DNA from 2 places in the Actinosynnema sp. NPDC037264 genome. Region 2 is predicted to be linked to the other one. Evidence: riboswitches for the same ligand, from Rfam matches in the RefSeq annotation. Region 2 holds a riboswitch; the other holds the start of a gene.
What was found. Region 2 has a riboswitch for cobalamin ahead of cobN (cobaltochelatase subunit CobN). Riboswitches for the same ligand answer to the same signal wherever they lie in the genome.
Positions count from the first base shown of each region.

Region 1: linked by a shared signal. The riboswitch ahead of ACZ7GX_RS12365 (CbtB domain-containing protein) and the one ahead of cobN (cobaltochelatase subunit CobN) in region 2 are both predicted to bind cobalamin.

Region 1 is NZ_JBVJVK010000008.1:59,701-63,046, reverse strand. It holds gene ACZ7GX_RS12375 (LysE family translocator) at 1-480, opposite strand, end outside; gene ACZ7GX_RS12370 ((2Fe-2S)-binding protein) at 499-1,155, shown strand; cobalamin riboswitch at 1,194-1,377, shown strand; gene ACZ7GX_RS12365 (CbtB domain-containing protein) at 1,409-1,594, shown strand; gene ACZ7GX_RS12360 (CbtA family protein) at 1,606-2,340, shown strand; gene ACZ7GX_RS12355 (HAD family hydrolase) at 2,355-3,020, opposite strand; gene ACZ7GX_RS12350 (homocysteine S-methyltransferase family protein) at 3,086-3,337, opposite strand.
Region 2 is NZ_JBVJVK010000002.1:357,778-361,123, reverse strand. It holds gene cobN (cobaltochelatase subunit CobN) at 1-2,251, opposite strand, end outside; cobalamin riboswitch at 2,285-2,414, opposite strand; gene ACZ7GX_RS04140 (ferredoxin-like domain-containing protein) at 2,426-3,346, shown strand, end outside.

The sequences.
Region 1 (3,346 bases), on a different contig from region 2:
GCCGCCGACCAGGGTGAGGTAGAACCCGGTCAGCAACGCCACGCCCGCGACCGCTGACGTGCGCCAAGTGGTGATGGTGAGGGGGCCGAGCGCGGTCGCCCACGCGATCCACGGGTGCGGGCTGAGCAGGTTCACCAGCACCGCTCGGCGCAGGGCCGCGGCATCCGGCGGAGGTTGGTCGGGCGAGGGCTGGGCGGTCAGTGAGGCCGAGCGGGCGTCGCGGACGGTCTGCACGCCGGTCCACACGACGAACACCGCGCCGACGACGCCGAGCACGCCCAGCGCCCGCCCCGGCAGGCGGTCCAGCAGGAGCAGGGTCACGGCGACCACGGCGGCGTCCGACAGCAGCGGCGCGCAGGCGGTCAGGGCGCCGGCCCTCCAGCCCGACCGCAGCGCCGACGTCACCACCAGCACCAACAGCGGACCGGGGCTGATGCTCGCGGCCAGGCCGAGGGCCAGTCCCAACCCCAGTGCGTCCACGGCGGCAGACTAGGTCACGTGTCCGAGTTCGCCCGAGTCCTGGCCACCCTGCGGCAGGTCCGCGGCCTCAGCCCGTTCTTCGCCCTGGACGTCGGCCGGCCCGACGACAGCTGGCACGACGGCGTGGCCCTGTCGCACGGCCCCGCCCTGCCCCACGCCCTCGACCGGATCTCCGCCCGGTACCGCACCGGGGAACGGCGGGTCGCCGCGTCGTTGTTCTTCCTCGGCTACACCGCGCGGCTGCTGAGCCCGGTCGTCGCCGCACGCGCGGTCGGCGGGGACGTGCCCGACATCCGCCCGGCCAACCTGTGGTGGCGCTACACCCCCGAAGGGCTCCAGGTCCGGCTCAAGGACCCCGTCGCCGGCGTCGGCATCGCCGAGTCGCTGGAGCCGGTGGTCGAGGCGGTGCACGCGGTCACGCCGGTGGCCCGCGGCCTGCTGTGGGGCAACGCGGGGTCGTCCATGGCGGGCGCGCTGCGCACGATCAGCCGCAGCGGCGTCGACTGCGACGCGCTGGCCGCCGAGCTGTTCGCCGACCCACCGCTCAAGGACACCGGCGAGTTCATCCCGTTCCCCGGCGAGATCGCGTTCCGGCGGCGCAGCTGCTGCCTGTACTACCGGCTCGACGGCGGCGGCACGTGCGGTGACTGCCCGTTGCCGGCTCGTCGGAGGTGAGCGACGACAACTCGTCTGGTCGGTTGTGCCGGCCCTCGATCCACCTCTACGGTCGCAGCGCCGCAGTGGACGGGAAGCCGGTGTGAATCCGGCGCGGTCCTCGCCACTGTGACCGGGGAGCCAACCCGCCGAGAACGTCACTGGCCGCGCTCAGCGGCTGGGAAGACGCGGGGACGGCGTCGATCCGGGAGTCAGGAGACCGGCTGCGGCACGAGTTGTTGTTGACCTTCCACGAGGTATGGAGGAGGCCGTCATGACGAGCCCCGCGCACCCCCTTTCCACTCCCGTCCCCAAGTGGGCCTACGCCGTCGCGCTGGTCGCGTTGACCGTGACCTGGCTGGTCCTGCAGGAGAACGGCATCGCGCTCGGCCACGCCGCCGAGACCGTGCACGAGTTCTTCCACGACGGGCGCCACGCGCTCGGCGTCCCGTGCCACTAGGCGCGGGCGCCATGTCGACGAACACCTACAAGGGCCTGTTGCTGCGCGGTCTCGGCGCGGGCGCGGTGGCCGGGCTGCTCGCGGGCCTGGTCGGCGTGCTGGTGGTCGAGGCGCCGATCCGGGCGGCGCTGGCCGTCGAGCAGGCCCGGCCCGCGGCGCCCGACGCGGGTCACGGGCACGGCGAGCTGTTCAGCCGCGGCACGCAGGTGGTCGGCGGTGTGCTCGCCGCGGTCGTGGTGGGCGTCGCCGTCGGCGCTCTGTTCGCCACCGCCTACGCGGGGTCGCGGCGCTGGTTCGCCTCGAAGGCGCCGTTCGTCCGGGCGGTGGCGCTGTCGGCGGCGGCGTTCGGGGCGGCGGCGCTGCTGCCCGCGGTGAAGTACCCGGCCAACCCGCCGGCGGTGGGCGACCCGGACACGGTCGAGTACCGCACCGTGCTCTACCTGGGGCTGATCGCGGCCGGGCTGCTGGTCGCGGTCGGGGCGAGCTACCTGGCCTCCCGGTTGGGCCGCCTCGGCACGCCGGTCCGGGCCACCGCCGTGGCCTCGGCCGTGGTGGCGGCGGTGGTCGTGCTGCTGGTCGCGTTCCCGGCGACGCCGGACGCCGTGCCGTCCGACCTGCCGGGCAGCGTGCTGTGGGAGTTCCGGCTGGCCTCCCTCGCCGAGACGGCCACGCTGTGGCTCGGCCTCGGCGTCGTGTTCGGCCTGCTGGTCGACCCGGCCACGAGACGGGCCAGGTCGGCCGTCTAGCAGGCTGGTCGGTCTCAGCCGTCCAGCAGCCGGGCGAGCGCCTCCAGGTCCACCCCCACCAGGGACTCCCGGAACACGCGGCGCTCGCCCGGCTCGACCGGCACGTCGCACGGCACGACCAGGACCGTGCAGCCGGCGGCCACGGCGGAGGCGACGCCCGTCGGCGAGTCCTCGATCGCGACGCACCGGGTCGGGTCGACGCCGAGCAGCCGGGCGGCCTTCAGGTACGGCTCGGGCAGCGGCTTGTTGCGGCGGTCCACCTCGTCGCCGCACACCGTGACGTCGAACAGGTCGCGCCCGATGGTGTCCAGCGCGACCTCGGTCAACTGCCGCTCGGTCGACGTCACCAGCGCCATCGGCACGCCCGAGTCGCGGACCGCGCGCAACGCCTCACGCGCGCCCGGCCGCCACGGCAGCCCGGCGCGGAACACCTCCTCGGTGCGCCGCATGATCCACGCCGCGCCGTCGGCGACGTCCTCCTCGGACGGCCGCTCGACGCCCACTTCCGCGAACAGCATCGACATCGTCCGGGGCACGCTCGACCCGACCATCGCCTGCCTGGTCGCGAGAGACAGCGTGCCGCCCAGCTTCTCGACGAACTCGTAGAGCGGGATGTCCCACAGCTTCTCGGAGTCCAGCAGCGTGCCGTCCATGTCCCACAGCACAGCCTCGACCGTCATGTACGTCCTTCGTTGATCACGCGTGGTCGTGTCCTTCACCTGTTCGACGCAAGTATCCCGGACTGTTACGCACGGAGCGTGACCGAGGGTGGGAGGGTCGGCGCCCGGTCCGGCCGGGTCGAGGACGAACCCGGCGCCGTGCCCGGCACGGCCTCACGTGCGAGTTCGGCACCCCGACGTGACAATCCGACGATCTTCTCCGTGACGTCCCGCTCGACGGGATCGGCCCCGAAGGTGTTGGTCTTCACGACGTCCGCGCCGGCTTCGTGGTGGCCGCGGCGGGCTTGGCGCGCGACATCGGACGTGATCACGTCCACGATCTCGTC
Region 2 (3,346 bases):
GCGCGGCGAACTCCAGGATCCGCGCCACGTCCTCGTCGTCGGTGAGCGTCCGGGCCGCGTTCACGTCCCAATTGGCGTCTTCCATCGCCTGGACGAGCGCGCGGGCCTGTTCCTCGACCCGGTCGGTGGCGGTCCGGTCGTCGCCGGACTCGCTCAGGCCCAGCGCCTCGCGCAGGCCGGGCAGGGCGGCGACCCGGCCCGCCCACATCTGCTTGGCCTGCAGGATCGACAGCACCAGGTTCACCCTGGTCCCGCCGGTGGGCGCCTGGCCCAGCACGTGCAGGCCGTCGCGGATCTGGACGTCCTTGATCTCGCACAGCCAGCCGTCGACGTGCAGGATCAGCTCGTCGAACCCGTCGTCCTCCGGCCGGTCGGCCAGGCCGAGGTCGTGGTCGAGCTTGGCGGCCTGGATGAGGGTCCATATCTGGGCCCGGATCGCCGGCAGCTTGGCCGGGTCCATGGCGGCGATGGTGCCGTGCTCGTCCAGCAGCTGCTCCAGCCGGGCGATGTCGCCGTAGCTGTCGGCCCTGGCCATCGGCGGCACGAGGTGGTCGACCAGGGTGGCGTGCGCCCGGCGCTTCGCCTGGGTGCCCTCGCCCGGGTCGTTGACCAGGAACGGGTAGATCAGCGGCAGGTCGCCCAGCGCCGCGTCGGGCCCGCAGCCCGCCGACAGGCCGACGGTCTTGCCGGGCAGCCACTCCAGGTTGCCGTGCTTGCCCACGTGCACCACGGCGTCGGCGCCGAACTCGTCCTCCAGCCAGCGGTAGGCGGCCAGGTAGTGGTGGCTCGGCGGCAGGTCCGGGTCGTGGTAGATGGCGATGGGGTTCTCGCCGAAGCCGCGCGGCGGCTGGACCATGACCACGACGTTGCCGGAGCGCAGGGCGGCCAGCACGATCTCGCCGTCGGGGTCCCGCGACCGGTCCACGAACAGCTCGCCGGGCGCCTCGCCCCAGTGCCGCTCCATCTCCTCGCGGGTGTCCTCGGGCAGGGTGGCGTACCACTGCCGGTAGCGGGCCGCCGGCAGCCGCACGGGGTTGCCCTGGAGCTGCTCCTCGGTGAGCCAGTCGGCGTCCTGGCCGCCGGCCGCGATGAGGGCGTGGATCAGCGCGTCGCCGTCGAGGTCGGCCACGCCCGGCAGCTCGTCGCCGATGTCGTAGCCGTGCTCCGCCATGGCGGTGAGCAGCCGCACGACGCTGGCCGGCGTGTCCAGGCCGACCGCGTTGCCGATGCGGGAGTGCTTGGTCGGGTAGGCCGACAGCATCACCGCGATGCGCCGTTCGGCCGGCTGCACGTGGCGCAGCCGGCCGTGGCGCACGGCGATGCCCGCGACCCGCGCCGCGCGCTCGTCGTCGGCGACGTAGACCGTGAGGCCGTCCTCGTCGACCTCCTTGAACGAGAACGGCACCGTGATGATCCGGCCGTCGAACTCCGGGATCGCGACCTGGGTGGCGGTGTCCAAAGGGGACAGCCCGTCGTCGTTGCCGTCCCACGCGGCCCGGCTCGTGGTCAGGCACAGGGCCTGCAGCACCGGCACGTCGAGGGCGGCCAGCGCGCCCACGTCCCACGCCTCGTCGTCACCGCCGGCCGACGCGGAGGCGGGCTTGGTGCCGCCGGCCGCGAGCACGGTCACCACCAGGGCGTCGGCCTGGCCGAGCACGGCCAGCAGCTCCGGCTCGGCGGTGCGCAGCGAGGCGCAGAAGACCGGCAGCGGACGGCCGCCCTTGGCCACGATCGCGTCGCACAGCGCGTGCACGAACGCCGTGTTCCCGGCCACGTGGTGGGCGCGGTAGTACAGGACGGCGATGGTCGGGCCCTCGCCCGCGTCCTGCCGTTCGAGCACGCCCCAGGTGGGCGTCGGTGCGGGCGGCGCGAAGCCGTGGCCGGTGAGCAGCACCGTGTCGGACAGGAAGTGGTGCAGCTGGGCGAGGTTCGCCGCGCCGCCGTGCGCCAGGTAGGCGTGCGCCTCGGCGCAGACCCCGCCGGGCACGGTCGACAGCTCCATCAGCGGCGCGTCGGGGTTCTGCTCACCGCCCAGCACGACGACCGGCAGGCCCGAGGCGAGCAGCCGGTCGAGCCCCTCCTCCCACATCCGGCGTCCGCCGAGGATGCGCACGACCACCAGGTCGACGCCCTCCACCAGGGCCGGCAGGTCGTCGACGGCGGTGCGGGCGGGGTTGGCCAGGCGGTAGTCGGCGCCACTCGCGCGGGCGGACAGCAGGTCCGTGTCGGAGGTCGACAACAGCAGGATCACGTGCGGGCTCCATCCCTCGGGGGTCCTCGCCCCGGTCGTGGGTACGGCGAGCGGAGTTCCTGACTCCCGGGGCCTCCCCCGGTCACAGTGGCGGGACCGCGCCGGATTCACACCGGCTTCCTCCTGCTGCTTCGCCGTTCGGAGGTCACCCTAACGGCAGTTAGCATCCAGTCCATGCCCACGGATCGAACTCACCCGGACGCCTGCCCCGGCGCGGTCGACGTGCACCGGGCCGCCGACGGCGGGCTGGCGCGCGTGCGGGTGCCCGGCGGGACGTTGGAGGCCGGGCAGGTCGACGTGCTCCGGTCCGCCGCGATCGAGCTGGGCGACGGCGTCCTGGAGTTGACCTCGCGGGCGAACCTGCAGATCAGGGGCTTGGCGCCGGGGGCGGAGCACGAGCTGGGCGCGCGGTTGCGCGACGTCGGCCTGCTGCCCTCGATGAGCCACGAGCGGATGCGGAACATCGTCGCCGCGCCGTTGGACGACAACCAGGCGCTGGTCGACGAGATCGACGCGGCGTTGCTGGCCGTGCCGGAGCTGGCGTCCCTGCCAGGGCGTTTCCTGGTCACGGTGGGTGGCGCGGTCAGCGGCCTGGGAGGTGACGTCGGGCTGGTCGGCGACGCGTTGTTCCTGGCAGGCCACGATTCAGGGCTGCGCGTGGCCGATCCGGTCGCGGCCGTGGTGACCGCCGCGCGGCTGTTCGGCGAGCTCCGCGGCGACGCGTGGCGGCTGTCCGAAGTGGACGGCGGTGTGCGGAAGATCACGGCGGCGTTGGGCGTTCCGGGTGACGTCCGGATCGAGCCGGATGTGACGCCCGTCGCACCGGGGCCGCACGGTTCCGCGGTCGTGGCGGGCGTGCCGTTCGGGCGCTGGGACGCACGGCTGCTGGCCGGCGTGCCGGTCCGGCTCACGCCGTGGCGCAGCGTGGTGCTGCCGGCCGGGAGCGACACCGGCGGCCTGTTCACCTCGCCGGACTCCCCGTGGCACGGCGTCAGCGCGTGCACCGGGCGGCCGGGCTGCGCCAAGTCGCTGGCCGACGTGCGCGCCGACGCGACCCGCTGGCTCGACACCCGGTCCACGCCGGGCCGGGTGCAC